DNA from 4 places in the Shinella sp. GW835-FHT14H05 genome. Region 3 is predicted to be linked to each of the others. Evidence: predicted binding sites of a transcription regulator. Region 3 holds the regulator's gene; each other region holds the start of a gene.
What was found. The regulator LexA, encoded in region 3, represses DNA repair genes until DNA is damaged. The targets are predictions, from matches to a motif close to TGTTCNNNNTGTGTTCNG.
Positions count from the first base shown of each region.

Region 1 (4,499 bases), on a different contig from region 3:
TCCGGCAAGGGCGGTGCGTCGGCGGCAGCGCTTTCGGCGAGGACGAGGGTCGCGCCGCTCCTTGGATTGTGGGCGAGAAGCTCAGCCCCTTCGGCGATGACGATCAGGTCGGGATCGAGTTTTTCGAGGAGCCGCCGGCGCACCGCTTCCGGCAGATGAGGATCGACCAGCGCGGCGCAGGTGTTTCCGGCCGTGGCGGCCGCGAAGGCGGCGGGGAAAAGGGCGTGGTTGCCGGTGACGAGCGCGACCAGCCGGTTTTCCGGGCCGATGGCGCTTCGGCCGGAGGGTGCGAGACCCGCGAAGGCCGCATGCAGGCGTCGCGCGGTGGCGACGAGCGTTGCGTAGGACAGAACCCGGCCCTCCAGGTGGAAGGCCGGGTTTTCTGGATGTTGCGCGGCGTGCCGTTCGAGGGCACCGGCCAGCGACATCGGCTCAGGCGCGCTGCGGAAGCAGCGGATAACCGGCGAGCACCGCGCGGCCGGCGAGCATGGCGACGAAGGCCTTGATAAGATCGCCCGGCACGAAGACGAGGCCGGCGAGGGCCGTCTCGAAGAAGGCCTTGCCGCTCATATAGGCGAGCCACGGAACGCCGAAGAGATAGACGACCGCGATGCCGCCGACGACGGCAGCGGCCAGGAAGGCGAGGAACTGCGTGAGCTCGCCCTGTTCTTCCTTGACGAAGCGCTCGGCGATCAGGCCGCAGACGAAGGCGCCGAAGACCCAGCCGACGAGATAGCCGGCGGTGGGGCCGGCGAAGACCGCAAGGCCGCCACGGCCGCCGGACAGAACCGGCAGGCCGATCGCGACCAGCAGCAGCACGAGCAGCACTGCCGCCGCACCGCGTTTGGCGCCGAGAATGCAGCCGGCGAGCATGACGCCGAGCGACTGCGCGGTGATCGGCACCGGAATGAAGCCGAGGGTGATCGGCGGCAGCAGGCCCAGCACCACGATGATCGCGGCGAAGAGGGCGACGAGGACGATGTCTCTGGTGGTCATGTCAGCTTTCCCGAATGGACATAAATGGGTTAGTGCCGCCGAAATCCGCGCGCGTCAATCGCCATGGCGATCGTATCCGCATCCTTCAGCGTCAGGATGATCAACGGCACGAGGGTGGTGAGCGGCCGCACCGGCAGGCCGCGCGCCTTGTGGGCGTCCGCGATTTCGCCGTAGCGGGCAAAGATTTCCGGCACGAAGCGGATGACGAGGCCGACCGCCAGGCTGACATCCGCCGCCCGCACGAAGCCGAATCGTTCCAGCGGCGTCAGGAGCCGGGTGATCTCGTCCATGAAAGCGGAAATGCCCGTCGTCGCGGTGATGGCGGCGGCGAGTAGGACCAGGGTGGAGAGCCGGCAGAAGACGGCGAGCGCCTCGTGCAGCGAATGGAAAAGATAGTTCGCCCCGGCGACGAGAAGAACCGTGAAGAGCACGAAGCGCACGCGCCGGAACGCCTCGCCGGCGCCGATCCCGGTCGAGAGATAGAGCGCCGCCGACAACACCAGCGCCGGGACGAGAAGCCGCAGGTCCGTGGTGAGGAAGAGCCCGATCGCCGCCACGAAAAGCGCGATCAGCTTGCCGCGCACCGGCATGCGGTGGAGGAGCGAATCGCCCTCGATGTCGAGCCCGTTCAGCATGTTGCGATCTCGCGGTAGGTGCGGATCGCCTCTTCCGGCCGGCTATCGGCCGCAAGCCGACCGTCGTGGAACACCAGCACGCGGTCGAAACTCTCGATCAGCGCAAGGTCGTGCGTGATGACGAGCACCTGTTCCGGCAGGCCGGCAATAGTGCGCGCGATGAGCGCGCGGTTTTTCAGGTCGAGTTGGTTGGTCGGCTCGTCGAGGATCAAGAGGTCCGGGCCGGTGACGAGCACGCTGGCAATCGCGCCGAGCTGCGTCTCGCCGCCGGAGAGCTCGTGCACGCGGCGGCGCGCGAGATGCGAAATGCCGAATCGCGCCAGCACGGCCTCGGTCTTTTCCGCGATCTCCGCCTTGCCGAGCCCGCGGTTCTTCAGGCCGAAGGCGATATCCTCGGCGAGGATCGGCAGGATCATCTGATGCTGCGGGTTCTGGAAGATGAAGCCGGTTTTTCCGCGTGCACCCACCTCGTCCGCCACCGTATCCAGCCCGCCGACGGTCACGGTGCCGGCGGTCGGCTTGACCAAGCCGTTGATCATCCGCGCCATCGTCGTCTTGCCGGAGCCGTTGAGGCCGACGACGCCGATGCGGCGTTCGGTGAGCGTAAGTGTCAGCGGGTGGAGCGCCACGCGGCCGGCATAGGTCACCGTGGCGGCGGAGAAGACGATATCCAAGAGCGGGATCCCGGTTCGCGGATGGTGAGGGAGCTATAAGCAATTCGGGGAAAAGCGCAAACGCCTCGTGCGCTGCGGCATGACGAAAACAGTAGAACAAACAGAGAATATATGCCTATCATCCCGCCATGACGATTCTCCTTTCCAATGCCGAGGCCCGGCGCATCTTCCTCGCCCGGCAGGGTCTCAGCGCTTCCCCCGGCCGCCAGCTCGGCAAGGCGGGGCTGCTGCAACTCATCCACGACATCGGCTTCGTTCAGGTGGACAGCATCGCCACGGTCGAGCGGGCGCATCACCAGATCCTGTTTTCGCGCAACCAGACCTACCGGCGCGAGCATCTTTCCGAACTGCTGGAGAAGGACGGCGAACTCTTCGAGCACTGGACGCACGACGCCTCGATTATCCCGAGCGCCTTCTTCCGCTACTGGAAGCACCGTTTCCGCCGCAAGGAAGCCTCCATCCTGGAAAACTGGCGCAAATGGCAGGGCGAGGGCTTCGACAGGGCTTTCGAGGAGACCTACGAGCGCATCGCTGCCAGCGGACCGGTGCTGTCGCGCGAATTGAAGGTGGACGATCACAAATCCGGCGGCTGGTGGAACTGGCATCCCAACAAGACGGCTCTGGAATATCTCTGGCACACCGGCAAGCTGGCGATTGCCCGGCGGGAGAACTTCCAGAAGGTCTACGACCTTGCCGAGCGCGTGCTGCCGCCGCATCACCACGAACCGGCTGTCGAACACGACGCCTTCGTCGACTGGGCCTGCCGCAGCGCGCTGACACGGCTGGGCTTCGCCACGCATGGCGAGATCGCCGCCTTCTGGGCGCTGATCACGCCGGAGGAGGCGAAAACCTGGGTGGAGACTCACCGCGACGAGCTTCGCCCCGTCTCGATCGAGACGATGGACGGCGGCAAGCCGCGCGCCTCGCATGCCTTCGCCGATTTCCCGGAAAATCTCGGCGACATCCCCGAGCCGCCGGCCCGCCTGCGCGTGCTCTCGCCCTTCGATCCGCTGATCCGCGACCGCAACCGCACGGAACGGCTGTTCGGCTATTTCTACCGCATCGAGATCTTCGTGCCGGAGCCGAAGCGGCAATATGGCTACTACGTCTTCCCGCTGCTCGAAGGCGACCGCCTCGTCGGCCGCATCGATATGAAAGCCGACCGCAAGGCCGGCACGCTCGACGTCAAGCGGCTCTGGTGGGAACCGAAGGTGCGCCCATCGGCGGGGCGGCTTGAGAAGCTGGATGCCGAGCTAACGCGGCTCGCAAAATTTTCGGGCGTGGAAACGGTGCGCTATCTCGATGGGTGGAGAGGTGAAGCTTAGCGCCTTTTCCCGAAGGCGCCAGCCGGAACGGCGCGGTTGAAGGACGGTGCGGCCGATTGCGCGCGCGGCACCGCCGCCAGGTTCGGTTTTTGCTGGTAGGATGGCTCCGGGGCGCTGACGGCAAAGCGCCGATCGTCGAAATCATCCTCGGTTTGCTTCCGGCCCCGCGGGGCAAAAATGGCGCGGCGCAGGCCCGAGAAGCGCAGCAGGGCGAAGACGGCGGCGACGAGCGCTGCGATGATCCAGACGAAGCCCACCATCAGCTGGCCGCCGGCCCCGCGCGTGGGAGCGTCCGCCTCCGTCAGTCCCACCATGGGCAATACGAGCTGCTTGACCTTCGCCTGGTCGAGCCTGACATAGCTGGACTTGCCCTTGAAATAGCCGACCCATTCTCCGCCACCGAACGTGTCGAACTTGTAGCCGAGATCGTAGAAGCCCTTGTCCTTGAACCTGAACGTCGCGACATTCGGCAGTTCCTTGACGAAGACGACGGATGAGCTGCCGCTCGATATGGGGATGATGACGGGCACGGATCGGGTTTTCGCCCGGCTGCTGCCGAAGGAAAAGCCGCGACGGCGGGCCTCGGCATCATCGGTGAACGACAGTGCGGCCAGCATTGTCGCCAGCACGAGAACGATGAACAGACGCATGGACATCCCCCAGCGAATTGCTGAGGGGGGACAGTAGAGAAAAATCCACAACTTCCGGTAATCGGAATGGTTCAAATTCTCTGCATTCCGCGCGAACTCTAGGCCGTCACCGGCCGCCCGCCAAATGCGGTCGTGGCCTGCTCCGTCAGCGCGCGGAATTTGGCCGATGCGCCGGCCAGTTTCGCGTCCCATTCCGGGTCCGGCACCTGGCCGCGGATC
Region 1 covers NZ_JBXAFY010000007.1:190,727-195,225, reverse strand. The annotation lists gene AC1Q6Z_RS21445 (class I adenylate-forming enzyme family protein) at 1-428, opposite strand, end outside; gene AC1Q6Z_RS21440 (biotin transporter BioY) at 433-996, opposite strand; gene AC1Q6Z_RS21435 (energy-coupling factor transporter transmembrane component T family protein) at 1,026-1,631, opposite strand; gene AC1Q6Z_RS21430 (energy-coupling factor ABC transporter ATP-binding protein) at 1,625-2,305, opposite strand; gene AC1Q6Z_RS21425 (winged helix-turn-helix domain-containing protein) at 2,434-3,630, shown strand; gene AC1Q6Z_RS21420 (hypothetical protein) at 3,627-4,280, opposite strand; gene AC1Q6Z_RS21415 (hypothetical protein) at 4,379-4,499, opposite strand, start outside.
Region 1: AC1Q6Z_RS21430 (energy-coupling factor ABC transporter ATP-binding protein) is a predicted target of LexA. The motif match lies at 2,398-2,415, and genes of this name have one in related genera.

Region 2 (4,499 bases), on a different contig from region 3:
GCGCCGACATCGATGCGGACGTTCCGCGTGCTCCGTTCGCCGGCGGCTGCGCTGACCTTGGGCCAGCTCGTCGTCTCGAAGAATTGCAACAGGGTTGCCGGGATGAAACGGCTTTTCGAGGCCGAGACGTAACGATCGCCCTGGGAATTCTGCCCATAGGTATAGAAGCGCTGCGGCGTGATGAGGGCGAGGCTGTCGCGCGCACGCGTCATGCCGACATAGAGGAGCCGGCGCTCCTCCTCCAGTTCGGCCGTTGTCCCCGTGCCGAGGTCGGACGGAATGCAGCCGTCGATGACGTTGAGCATGAACACCGACCGCCACTCCTGGCCTTTGGCCGAATGGATGGTCGAAAGGATCAGATAGTCCTCGTCGAGCAGCGGCACGCCGGCCTGGTCGCTGGTGGCGTCCGGCGGATCGAGGGTCAGCTCCGTCAGGAAGCGTTCCCGGCTCGGATAGCCGCTGGCGATCTGCTCTAGTTGGAGCAGGTCTGCCTTGCGCGTGTCGGCATCCTCATGGATGCGGTCGAGATGCGGCTCGTACCACATCCGCACCGTGCCGATCTCGGCCGGCCAGCCGGCCTCGGCCTTGCGCAAGGCGGAAACGAGCGTGATGAAGGTGGGCCAGTCCTCCCCGCTCTTGGGCGGCGGCGGGATCTCGGCGAGCGACTGAAGCGGCTCCGGATCGGCGGCGATCGTGTCGAGGATCCGGCCGGCCGTCTGCGGCCCGACGCCCGGAAGAAGCTGGAGCACCCGGAAGCCGGCAACGCGATCGCGCGGGTTCTGGGCAAAGCGTAGAACGGCGAGCAGGTCCTTGACGTGGGCGGCATCGAGGAATTTCAAGCCGCCGTACTTCACGAAGGGCACGTTCCGGCGGGTCAGCTCGATTTCCAGCGCGCTGGAATGGTTGGAGCTGCGGAACAGCACGGCCTGCTGCTTCAGGGGAACACCCACCTCGCGGTTGGCCAGCACCTGCTCAACGATATAGGCGGCCTGGTCCGTCTCGTCCTTCACCGTCACAAGCATCGGCCGCTGCTCCGATGCGCGATCGGTCCAGAGGTTTTTCGTGTAGCGCTCGCGTGCCAGGCCGATGACGCCGTTGGCGGCGGCGAGAATCGGCTGCGTCGAACGGTAGTTGCGGTCGAGCGTGATGACGTCGGCCGGCTTCGGCGAGAACTCGTTCGGGAAATCGAGGATATTGCGTATAGTCGCCGCGCGAAACGAATAGATCGATTGCGCGTCGTCGCCGACGACCGTGAGACCACGCCCGCCCGGCTTCAGCGACATCAGGATGGCAGCCTGCAGGCGATTGGTATCCTGGTATTCGTCGACCAACACGTAGTCGAAGCGACCGCCGACGTCGTCCGCCAGGTCCGGGTCGGAGACCATCTGCGCCCAGTAGAGGAGGAGGTCGTCGTAATCCATGACGTTCTGCGTCTGCTTGGCTTCGACATAGCCGGCAAAAAGCTCCTTCAGCTCGCGCTCCCATTCCACAGCCCATGGATAGGAGGCCTTCAGGACCTCGCCGATCGACGTCTCCGAGTTCACCACCCGCGAATAGATCGCGATGCAGGTGCTCTTGGTGGGGAAGCGGTTTTCCGTTTTCGAGAATCCGAGCTGGTGGCGGACAATGTTCATCAGGTCCGCGCTGTCCTCTCGGTCATGGATCGTGAAATCGACACCGAGCCCAATCTGTTCCGCATACATGCGCAAGAGCCGAGCACCGATGCCATGGAAAGTCCCCGCCCAGGCGAGCGCATCGGTCATGATCGCGGCATTGTCGCCGAGCACCTGCCGGCAGATCCTCTGCACGCGGCGCGTCATTTCCGAAGCCGCGCGGCGGGAAAACGTCATCAGCAGGATGCGGCGCGGATCGGCGCCATTAACGATCAGATGCGCGACGCGGTGCGCCAGGGTATTGGTCTTGCCCGATCCAGCGCCGGCGATGATCAGCAGCGGCCCGCCGATTGCGCCATCCGCCAGACCGACGCCATGCTCGACCGCCTCCCGCTGGCGGTCGTTGAGTTTGTCGAGATATACCGTCGTCATGTGTCCCCAGCGCCTGAGAAAATTTTCCTGTCCCTCCGAGCGCCGGATATCCCCTTGATGCAGCTATTGGATTCGTTTCAACGCCTTAGCCGCGAGAGGAGCTCCCGCTCGGAAGCCCGATTGACTCACTTCGTCAATCGGAACAAATAAAGAACGTATCAGCTTAAAGGACGGCTGAAAACCCTGAAGGAGCAACAATTCTGCCGTGGCCAACCCTGCCCTCAATCCCGTGCTTGCCGAGCTTCGCGAGCGCATTGGCCAGCTAGAAGGCGGGGCCGCGCCCGCCCGCTCCGTGCTGCCCTTCGCGGTTCCGGAGATCGATCGGGCCTTGCCGGGCGGAGGGCTGACCATCGGCGCGTTGCATGAGGTTGCCGGCGGGGGAGGCGGCACGGTCGATGGAGCGGCCGCGGCGCTGTTTTCCGCCGGCGTCGCCGCCCGGACGAAGGGCAAGGTCTTGTGGTGCATGACGCGCCCGGACCTCTTCTTCCCGGCGATCTCGCAGGCCGGCCTTCATCCTGACCGGGTCGTGTTCTGCGAAAGCGATCGGGAGGAGGAGGTGCTGTCCTCCATGGAGGAAGGGCTGTCTTTCGGCGGTCTTTCCTGCGTCGTCGGCGAGCTGGTCCGCCTGTCGATGACCGCCTCGCGCCGCTTGCAGTTGGCGGCGGAGAAGACGGGAACCATGGCGATCGTGCTGCGGCGCTGGCGGCGGCAGAACGAGGCGTCGGATTATGGGCAGCCGACGGCCTCGACGACGCGGTGGCGCATCAGCAACCTGCCGTCGGAACGATTGCCGGTGGCCGGCGTCGGGCGGGCGCGCTGGCTGGCGGAACTGATGCGCGTCAAAGCAGGCGAATGCGCCGAATTCGAAATTGGAGCCCCCGATGACAAGGGTCGTATCTGTCTACTTCCCACATCTGGCGACAGAGCGGATCAGACGGCACGCTGGCGAAGCCTTGCCGGCTGACAAGCCGCTCGTCGTGATCGCGCGGCGTGGATCGAAGCGCTGGATCTCGGCTGCCGATCCGGCTGCCATGAAGCTCGGGCTGCGCGTCGGAATGCCGGCCAGCAAAGCGCAGGCCATGGTTGCCGATCTCATGATGGTCGATGCAGCACCGGCCGAAGATGCGGCCGCGCTCGAGCGGCTGGCGCTATGGGCGCTCCGTCAATATAGCCCGGTGGTCGCCGTCGATGGCGCCGACGGCTTGGTCATCGACACCGAGGGCGCCGACCATCTTCACGGTGGCGAGGATCTTCTCATCACGGGCTTGGTCAATCGTCTGCGTGGCCATGGCCTCACAGCAAGGGCGGCGGTCTCCGACACCTGGGGCGCGTCGCACGCCATCGCCCGGCTGATCTCCGCGGAGACGACGGTGGTTCCGGTCGGCAATGTGTCGAAAGCCATGGTCGACCTGCCGATCCTCGCCTTGCGGCTTCCGACCGAGACGGTCCAGAGCTTGCGGGTTCTCGGCGTCGATACGGTTGGCCAACTTTCCGCCATGCCGCGCGCGCCGCTCACCCTGCGCTTCGGCCCGGACCCTGCACGCCGGCTCGACCAGTTGTTCGGGCGCATCGCCGAGCCGATCGAACCGATCCGGACGCCGGAGCTGGTCGAGGTGTCGAAAAATTTCGCGGAACCGATCGGCGCGCCGGAAACCATCGCGAAATATGTCCGGCGCCTGGTCGACGAGCTCTCGGCCAAGCTGGCGGAAAACGGCCTCGGCGCGCGGCGCTGCGACCTCGCCATCCATCGTGTCGACAACACGCGTCAGCACCTTCGCGCCGGTCTCGCCAAGCCGGTCCGCGATCCCACGCGGCTGTCGAAATTGCTCTGTGACCGTATCGAGACCATCGATCCCGGATTCGGCATCGAGAAGCTGGTGCTCGTCGCCGTCTTCGCCGAGCCGTTGGAAGAGCGGCAGGTGGTCTCATCGCTCGTCGAGGAGGAGATTGCCGACATCACGCCGCTGGTCGATATCCTGGGCAATCGTGGTCATCGGCTCTTCAGGGTCGCGCCGGTGGCGTCCGATGTGCCGGAGCGTTCCGTTCGACGGATTTCAGCGACCGCACCCGACATCGGCCAGACCTGGGCCAACAAGTGGCCGCGTCCGTCTCGGCTCCTCGCAAACCCCGAGCGCATCGATGTCATGGCGCTCCTGCCGGACCAGCCGCCGGTCGTGTTCACCTGGCGCGGCAAAAGGCGAAAGGTCGTTCGAGCCGACGGCCCGGAACGCATTTTCGGCGAATGGTGGATGCGGCCGCGCGAGTTCCAGGCGGTAAGGGACTACTTCGTCGTCGAGGATGAGCTTGGCGAGCGCTACTGGGTCTATCGCGCCGGCGACGGCATTGATCCGGAGACCGGCTCGCACCTTTGGTTTGTGCATGGGGTCTTCGGGTGATGCGGTATGCAGAGCTTCAGGTCACGACGCATTTCTCGTTTCTGCGCGGTGCTTCCAG
Region 2 covers NZ_JBXAFY010000014.1:48,585-53,083, forward strand. The annotation lists gene AC1Q6Z_RS28380 (ATP-dependent helicase) at 1-2,045, opposite strand, end outside; gene AC1Q6Z_RS28385 (ImuA family protein) at 2,251-3,009, shown strand; gene AC1Q6Z_RS28390 (Y-family DNA polymerase) at 2,927-4,441, shown strand; gene AC1Q6Z_RS28395 (error-prone DNA polymerase) at 4,441-4,499, shown strand, end outside.
Region 2: AC1Q6Z_RS28385 (ImuA family protein) is a predicted target of LexA. The motif match lies at 2,184-2,201, and genes of this name have one in related genera.

Region 3 (4,499 bases):
GAAAGCCGCCGACCGCGAGATGGAGATCGGCGGCATCCGGCTCGTCGAAAAATCCGGCGGCCGCTCCGGCGACTACAAGCGGGCAAACGCCTGATGTCGCTCCTCCCCGTCGCCGACGCCCTCGACCGCCTGCTTTCCCGGCCCAAGCCGACACAGCGGACAGAGACGGTTTCGCTGCATGACGCGCAAGGCCGCGTCCTCGCCGAAGACATCGCCGCGCGCCTGACCCAGCCGCCTTTCGACAATTCCGCCATGGACGGCTACGCCGTCCGCCACGCGGATATCGCTACACTCGGCGCCATCCTCAAGGTCGTCGGCCTCTCCTCCGCCGGTCACGCCTTCGAAGGCTCTGCCGGCCCGGGCGAGGCCGTGCGCATTTTCACCGGCGCGCCCTTGCCCTCCTTCGCCGATACCGTGCTTTTGCAGGAAGACGCGGAAAAGCTGGAAGACGGCCGCATCCGCACGACCTTCCTCACTCCAAAAGGCCGCCATGTGCGCCCACGCGGACAGGATTTTTCCGAAGGCGAGACCGTGCTGAAGGCCGGCGCCGTGCTCGATGCCGGCCGCCTGACCGTCGCCGCTGCGATGAACCATCCGGCGCTAACAGTCTACGCCCGCCCCCGCGTCGCGGTGCTTGCGACAGGCGACGAGCTCGTCCCGCCCGGAACGCCGCCCGGCGCCAGCCAGATCATCGCGTCCAACACCTATGGCGTTTCGGCGCTCGCGCGGGCGGCCGGCGCGGAGGTGATCGACCTCGGGATCGTCGGCGACGACAAGCAGGCGATTCTGGAAGCCGTGCGAAACGCCCTGGCGCTCGATATCGACGTGCTCGTGACGCTCGGCGGCGCCTCCGTCGGCGATTTCGACCTCGTGCAGCCGGTGCTCGGCGAGGCCGGCATGGAGCTCGATTTCTGGCGAATCGCCATGCGGCCGGGAAAGCCGCTGATGGTCGGCCGGCTGGGGGATATCCAGGTGCTGGGCCTGCCCGGCAACCCGGTCTCAAGCCTCGTCTGCTCGCTGCTCTTCCTGGAGCCGCTGGTGCGCCGCCTCGCCCGCCTGCCCGCAAAAAACCGCCGGCACCCGGCCATCGCCGCCGTGCCGCTCAAGGAAAACGACCAGCGGCAGGATTATGTCCGCGCCCGCATCGTCCGGGGACCGGCCGGCGACCTGCGCGTCACCCCCTTCGGCAAGCAGGATTCCTCGATGATGAAGGTCTTCGCCGAATCGGAAGGCTTGCTGATCCGACCGCCAAACGCCCCGGCCGTTCCCCAAGGCGATCTCTGCGAAGTACTTCTCCTGCGCGAACCCTCCGTCTGAACAATATTATTATTTCCAAGGCCTTGCGGAACACATATGGAACAGATAGTGTCTGTTCTGGATTTGTTTCACGATTCTGGATTGTTTCAAGATTCTCGGTGGAGGGGCCATGCTCACGCGGAAACAACAGGAACTTCTCCTGTTCATTCATGAACGGATGAAGGAGTCCGGTATTCCTCCCTCGTTTGACGAGATGAAGGATGCGCTCGATCTCGCATCCAAGTCCGGCATCCATCGCCTCATCACGGCACTGGAGGAGCGCGGCTTCATCCGCCGCCTGCCCAACCGGGCGCGGGCACTGGAAGTGATCAAGCTTCCCGAAGCCTATTCGCCAAGCCTCCAGCCGCGCCGCGGCTTTTCGCCGGCCGTCATCGAAGGCAGCCGCGGCAAGCAGCCCGTGCCGGCCGCCCCCGTACAGCGCACGCCGCAAGCGGACATGTCGTTGTCGGTCTCCGTGCCGGTCATGGGACGCATCGCCGCCGGTGTTCCGATCTCCGCCATCCAGAACAACACCCACGAGATCATGGTGCCGGCCGAGATGGTCGGCAACGGCGATCATTATGCGCTGGAGGTCAAGGGCGACTCGATGATCGAGGCCGGCATCCTCGACGGCGACACCGTGATCATCCGCAACGCCACCACCGCCAATCCGGGCGAGATCATCGTGGCGCTCGTCGACGACGAGGAAGCGACGCTTAAGCGTTTCCGCCGCAAGGGCGCCTCCATTGCGCTCGAAGCCGCAAACCCGGCCTACGAGACCCGCATTTTCGGGCCGGACCGCGTCAAGATCCAGGGCAAGCTCGTCGGCCTCATTCGCCGCTATCATTGAGCGCCGTCTCGGCCTCGAAGGTGCCGCTACGCCAATCATAGGTGCGGTGGCGAGACCAGGGCCGGTCGAGGGTTTCGATGGCGGGGGTGATCTCGGCGTCGGAAAGTGTTGAAGCGGCCTTTTCGGCGTCGGGCTGGATTTCCAGTGCGCCCGTGCGCCGCAAATGGCGGGCCGTCATCAGCCGGGCTCCGGAGCGGCATTCCTCCAGCCGCAGGGCTTGGGACACGACGACGAGGTCGGCAGCATCGCAGGCGGTTCCGAGGAAGGCGAGGTCTTCCAGCGTGACGATCCGCCAACCGCTCGGCGAAACAGCGGCGCAGAATGCCTTTGTTTCGCAGATGAAGCCCCTGCCCTTTCCTGCGGCCTCCAGGGCGGATGCCATGGCGGCCTTCGCCCTCTGCCGATCCGCCTTGTGGCGCGGCTTCCTCTGCTTTTCAGTCCCTTCAGCGGTTTCACCGACCTCCTCTACCGTCAGCCCTTCGCTCTTGCGCATCTCCGGCTTGATGAGATCGCCGAGCCGCAGCGCGCGGCGCCATTGCGCATAGATGAAATCCGGCGGCCTTGCGCGGTTCGTTGCAACGGTGTCGCCGCGCCGGATCGCCACGAGACGGCCGTCTTCCGAGACCAGCACTTCCGGCGCGCGGCGTTCGTCCGGCCAGCAGGCGATGACGATCCCGAGCATGACGAGCAGCGTGCCGGCATGGCGCAGCCGGGTGCGCAGGATGCAGGCCAGGCCGCCGCCGAGGCCGATTAGCAGGAAAGCGGACTGCGGAATTTGACCGGTGACGATTTCGCCTTTCCAGCTTGCGACCCACATCGAAAGCGCGATCATCCATTCGATGCCCTTGCCCATGATCGCGAAGGGGATGGCATCGAGGCCGAACGGCATCAGCAGCACTGCGATGAGGCCAAAGGGCATGACGATCGTGCTGATCACCGGCATCGCCAGAAGATTGCCGGCGAGGCCATAGGCGGGGATGCGGTGAAAATGGCCGATGGAATAGATCAGCGTGGAAAAACCGCCGATCAACGAGGAGAGCATGAGCCCGCCGAAGAAACGGCCGAGCGAGCCGCCGAACAGTTGCAACGGCCCTCCCCGGCTTTCCCGCCGCATCGGCCGCTCGCGCCAGGCCGCGTAGCCCGCGACAAGCCCGAGCGTCGCCGCATAGGACATCTGGAAACCTGGATTGGTGACGGCAGATGGCGTCACCAGCAGGATGAGGATCGCCGAAAGCGCGACATTGCGCAGGCTGATGGCCGATCGCCCGAAGAGCACGGCGACAAGCATGACGCAGATCATGATCCACGATCGCACGGCCGACAGCGCGCCGCCCGAGACGAGGATATAGAGCGTCACCATGATGAGCGCGCCGGCCGCGGCGATCTTCTTGGCCGGATATCGCTCGGAAAACCCCGGGATCAGCGCCATCAGCATGCGCGCGCCGACGAGGAAGGTGCCGGCGGCGAGCACCATGTTGAGCCCTGAAATGGCCAATACATGGGCAAGCCCCGCCTGCCGCAGCGCTTCGACCGTGTCCGCGCCGATCGCCCGCTGTTCCGCCGTCACCAGTGCCGCGGCGATCGCCCCGGCATCGCCGCCGATGCGGCCCCGAATATGCTCGGTCAGGTTGTTGCGCCAGCGCGCGATCTCCTGCCGGACCCGGCCTTCCAGCCCCGCCTCACCGGTCGCAACACCTTTGGGCGCACTGTAAAAATAGCCGACGGCGCCGGTGCCAGCGAAATAGGCATCGAAGGCGAAATCGTTGAGGCCGGCCAAGGCCGGGCCGGACGGGGGCCCGAGGCGCGCACGCCCCGTTATGCCTGCGCCGATCGCGATCGGTTCATGACGACTGCGGGCAAGCAGCGTGACGACGCCGGGTGGCCGCTTCAGCACCGGATCGCGCGTCGCCTCAAGCGCGATACGGTAGCGGATCGCCCCGCGCTCGTCGCTTTCGCGGGACAGCACCCGGCCGCTGATCTGCGTGGTGACCGGCGTATCGAGGATGACGGTGTCAAGCCGGCTGCTTTCCACGGCCGCAAGCAGCATGCCCACGGGAACGAGAAAAGCGGCACCCGCGGCGAGCGCCACCCAGTCCTCCCGATACCGCAGCTGCCAGGCAGGCCAGAACGTAACGCTGGCAAGAAGCAGCAGGGCATAAATTGGCGGATCGGTGGCGGCGGCAAACCACAGGGCGGCTCCGATGCCGAGAAAGACCGGCACGAACAGGAAGAAGTGGCCGTGCGCCCGCTCCTCGGCAAAGGCGGCATCGATTCTCTGGCCGGCAAGGCTTTCCCGAACCCGACCGGCGTAGCGCGCATAGGCGACAAGTGCGGCCTTGCGACGAGGCACTGG
Region 3 covers NZ_JBXAFY010000001.1:1,454,511-1,459,009, reverse strand. The annotation lists gene moaC (cyclic pyranopterin monophosphate synthase MoaC) at 1-94, shown strand, start outside; gene AC1Q6Z_RS07125 (molybdopterin molybdotransferase MoeA) at 94-1,317, shown strand; gene lexA (transcriptional repressor LexA) at 1,427-2,146, shown strand; gene AC1Q6Z_RS07115 (ComEC/Rec2 family competence protein) at 2,127-4,499, opposite strand, start outside.

Region 4 (4,499 bases), on a different contig from region 3:
GCAACGACACCATCATCCTCAACCGCACCGACGATTTCGGCGGCCGCAACCAGGTGGATGCCGGCGCCGGAAACGACAGCGTCGTCAACATGAAGGAAGACGGCAGCGTCATCCTCCTCGGCGCGGGCAACGACACCTATGTCGGCACCGGCTTCGGCTCCTTCGTCAACGAGCGCGCCGACATCGTCAAGGCCGGCGCCGGCAACGACAAGATCGCCGTCAGCACCTTCAAGAGCAGCTATTTCGGCGAGGGCGGCAACGACCGCTTCTTCTCCGTCGGCGAGCAGAACACCTTTCATGGCGGCTCGGGCGTCGATTCGATCAGCTATCTCCCGCGCGACGACGACAATGTGGTGGGCGGCACCGGCGTCGGCATCGATCTCGGCAACGGCCTGGCGCAGACCGGGTCCAACCGTTTCGAGCGCCTGATCAGCATCGAGAATGCCGAGGGCACCAATGCCGGCGACATTCTCTTCGGCTCCAGCGTCTCGAACATATTGAAGGGTCTTGGTGGCGACGACCAGATTGCCGGGCGCGGCGGCAACGACGTGCTTACCGGCGGCCGCGGCATGGACCTGTTGCAGGGCGACAGCGGCGCCGACCGTTTCGACTTCAACGGCGTCTTCGAATCGGCGGTGGGCGCGCGACGCGACGTCATCCTCGATTTCACCCACGGCGAAGGCGACAAGATCGACCTGCGCGACATCGACGCCAATGCCGGCCGCGGCGGCAACCAGGCTTTCGCCTTCATCGGCGGCAACGATTTTTCCGGCAATGCCGGCGAGCTTCGCATCCAGGGCGGCGTGGTGTCCGGCGACGTCAACGGCGACGGCCAGGCCGATTTCGAGATCGAGGTCCGTGGGCTGGACGGCCTCTTCCGCAGTGACTTCCTGCTTTAATCCACGCTCTCGGCCCGCATGGCCTTCACCGCCCAGGCAGGCACGATCTCGGCGACCAGTTTTCGCACGCCCGAGCGGCCCGCCATGTCGGCGAGCGCCATGCCGGTGCGCACGGTCGCCGATGCCTGACGCTTGCTGACGAGATACCCCTGCTCCAGCGGCGCGGCGCGGCGCGCAAACCGCTTGAAGAACGGCCGGCGATGGTTGCGCGAGCCGAGAAAACGCGCCGGGTTCTTGTTGATCGACACATGATCGACGATGGCATCGACCCAGCCGGCCAGCGGGCGCGCGCCCGGCTCCAGCAGCAGCAGCCAGTCGCCGCGGGCGGAGCGCACGACATCCTTCATGTCCCAGCTCGTCAGGAACCGGCAGCCTGCCGCATCCGCCACCTTGGCCGAGCCGTCGCGCGAACCGTGGTCGAGCACGATCACGTCGCGCACGATGCCCTGCACGGCGCCCGTGACCAGCGCCGACAACGTCTGCGCAAGCTCGGCCTCGTTGTCGCGGCATTCCAGGATGATTGTCAGCATTCCTTTGCAATACCGCATTGCAGCATGGATTTCCACCGCCCCCGCCCCGCCATGTTCCCGCATGGTTAGAAAGCATGGTTAGCGGCGCGGGGAATTTTGTTCTTGCATTGTTCTGGTTTCGGCGATAGGAATATAGTCATTGGAACGGGGGTCTGCCCCGCCGGAGACAGCCATGAACGATCTTGCCGATCTCAGGCAGGGCTCCCTCGCGCCCGGCCACACGAAAGACGTTGCCGAGGCGCTGATGGCACAGACGGGCATGCGCGTCGATGGGGACCGCCGGCGCGGCCGCGGGGCCGGGCTCAACTTCACCGGCCGGTTCGAGCCGGTGACGCGCGAGACCGTCGACGACGGCTGGCAGACACTGGAGGAACTTCCGCCCTTCCGCACCGAGGTGCAGGTGGAAAAGCCGCGCACGATCATCACCAGCAACGATTCGCCCGACATTCCCTTCGACCGCTCGATCAATCCCTATCGCGGTTGCGAGCACGGATGTATCTATTGTTTCGCCCGGCCGACCCATGCCTTCATGGGCCTCTCCGCTGGCCTCGATTTCGAGGCGAAGCTGTTTGCCAAGCCAGATGCGCCGAAACTGCTGGAGCGCGAGCTTTCCAAGCCCGGCTACAAGCCGCGGGTCATCGCGATCGGCACCAACACCGATCCCTACCAGCCGATCGAGAAGGAATGGCGCATCATGCGCCAGATCCTCGAAGTGCTGGATGCCGCCAATCATCCCGTGTCGATTGTCACCAAGTCGGCGCTGGTCATGCGCGACATCGACATCCTCGGCCGCATGGCGGCGCGTGGGCTCGCCTGGGCCGGCATCTCGGTCACCACGCTCGACCGCAAGCTGGCACGCACCATGGAACCGCGCGCCGCGACCCCGCCGCGCCGGCTGGAAGCCATTCGCGCGCTGTCAGAAGCCGGCATCCCGGTCGCCATCATGATGGCGCCGATCATTCCCGGCCTCAACGACCACGAGATCGAGCGCGTGCTCGATTCGGGTAAGGCGGCCGGTGCCTGCGAGGCAAGCTATGTGCTGCTCCGCCTGCCGCTGGAAGTAAGCCCGCTCTTCCGCGACTGGCTTCTACGCCATTATCCGGACCGCTACCGCCACGTCATGTCGCTGGTGCGTTCGATGCGCGGCGGCAAGGACTACGACGCGGAATTCGGTAAGCGCATGAAGGGCGCTGGTCCCTATGCCTGGCAGATCGCCCGCCGCTTCGAGATGGCAGCCAAGCGGCTGGAGTTGACCCGCACCCGCCGCAGTCTCGCCAGCGACCAGTTCGTGCCGCCCTCGGGCAGCGGCGTCCAGCTCTCGCTGCTTTAGCTGTACCCCGGGCGTTCCCGGGTCGTGCGAAAACGACATTCGCCGGGCATTCGCGCCCGGCATCATCTTCCGGCCCGTCTTCCCCGGGCGTGCCGGTTGCTCCTCCGGCATCCGCCTCCTGCCGGGGGACTTGCAGGGAATCGGACGGATGTGCGAGGTTCGCCGCATGTCCCGTCCCGCATCCTCCGATTCCCGCCTTCTTTTCGACCTGCCCGAAGGGCCGGATTTCCTGATGGAGCTTGCCGCCCGCAAGCGCGGCCTCTGGCCGGTCGCCGGCACGGACGAGGCGGGCCGCGGCCCGCTCGCCGGTCCCGTCGTCGCGGCGGCCGTGGTGCTCGATCCGGACAACATTCCGGAGGGGCTGAACGATTCCAAGCAGCTGAGCGCCGCGAAGCGCGAGCAGCTCTTCACGCTCATCATGCAATCGGCCTTCGTCTCCGTCGCCTCCAGCTGCTCGCGCCGCATCGACGTCATCGACATCCGCAAGGCAAGCCTCGATGCCATGCGCCGGGCCGTCGCCGGGCTCGAAGTCGCCCCCAAGCTGGTTCTTGCCGACGGTCGCGACGTGCCGCCCGGCCTCGCCTGCGAAGGCCGCGCCGTCGTCAAGGGCGATGCCCGCTCCGTCTCCATCGCCGCCGCCTCAATCGTCGCCAAGGTCATGCGCGACCGCATGATGGCGCGGGCGGAAGCCACCTTCCCCGGCTACGGCTTCGCCCTCCACGCCGGCTATGCCACCGAGGTGCACCGCAAGGCGATCCAGGCCATCGGCCCCTGCCGACTGCACCGCATGAGTTTTCGCCCGCTCAAGCAGGAATAGTCCAGCCCTGTTCCATCCGGAACAGCGCGTAGCGGGGCGATATGGGAAAGTCTGATCACTGGATGAGAGAGGCTCATCCCTCAGAGATCAGGAGAGACCCCCATGCGCAAGATCATCGTTTCCGCCACCGTTGCCCTCGTTGCAGCCGTTTCCTTCGCCGCCCCTTCGCAGGCCGGCTACTACAGCTACGGCTACAAGCCGCATTGCTTCGTCAAGAAGATCCATTCCTACGACTACTACGGCAACCTGATCGTCAAGAAGATCAAGATCTGCAAGTAAGTGCCCCCCACTGACCTCCTCGAAGGCCCGGATGTTCCCCTGCATCCGGGTCTTTTGCCGTCCGCCAAAAAGCAAAAAAGCCGGATTGCTCCGGCCCTGTTCCATGCGGAACAGCGGGCGGCGGGGCGATGTGGGAAAGTCTGATCACTGGATGAGAGAGGCTCATCCCTCAGAGATCAGGAGAGACCCCATGCGCAAGATCATTGTTTCCGCCACCGTCGCCCTCGTTGCAGCCGTTTCCTTCGCTGCGCCTTCCCAGGCCGGCTACTACAGCTACGGCTACAAGCCGCATTGCTTCGTCAAGAAGATCCACTCCTACGACTACTACGGCAACCTGATCGTCAAGAAGATCAAGATCTGCAAGTAAGCGTCACCCCCAACTGACCTCCCCGAAGGCCCGGATGTTTCCCCGCATCCGGGTCCTTTGCCGTCCGGCCCAAACAGCAAAAAGGCCGGATCGCTCCGGCCTTTTTCAAATCATGCTGTGGAAGAACCTCAGTTGAGGCGGGTCTTCACTTCGCTGATGGCGTTGTCGAAGAGTGCCTTGCCGGTGGCGGCATCGGCCTTGGCGGCGATGACCTTTTCGGCGGCGGCGACCGCGAGGTCGACGGCGGCGGCGCGCACGGCGTTGATCGCGTCGGCTT
Region 4 covers NZ_JBXAFY010000007.1:250,437-254,935, forward strand. The annotation lists gene AC1Q6Z_RS21725 (calcium-binding protein) at 1-899, shown strand, start outside; gene AC1Q6Z_RS21730 (glycosyltransferase family protein) at 896-1,429, opposite strand; gene AC1Q6Z_RS21735 (PA0069 family radical SAM protein) at 1,602-2,759, shown strand; gene rnhB (ribonuclease HII) at 2,926-3,576, shown strand; gene AC1Q6Z_RS21745 (hypothetical protein) at 3,679-3,855, shown strand; gene AC1Q6Z_RS21750 (hypothetical protein) at 4,046-4,222, shown strand; gene AC1Q6Z_RS21755 (F0F1 ATP synthase subunit B) at 4,351-4,499, opposite strand, start outside.
Region 4: AC1Q6Z_RS21735 (PA0069 family radical SAM protein) is a predicted target of LexA. The motif match lies at 1,527-1,544, and genes of this name have one in related genera.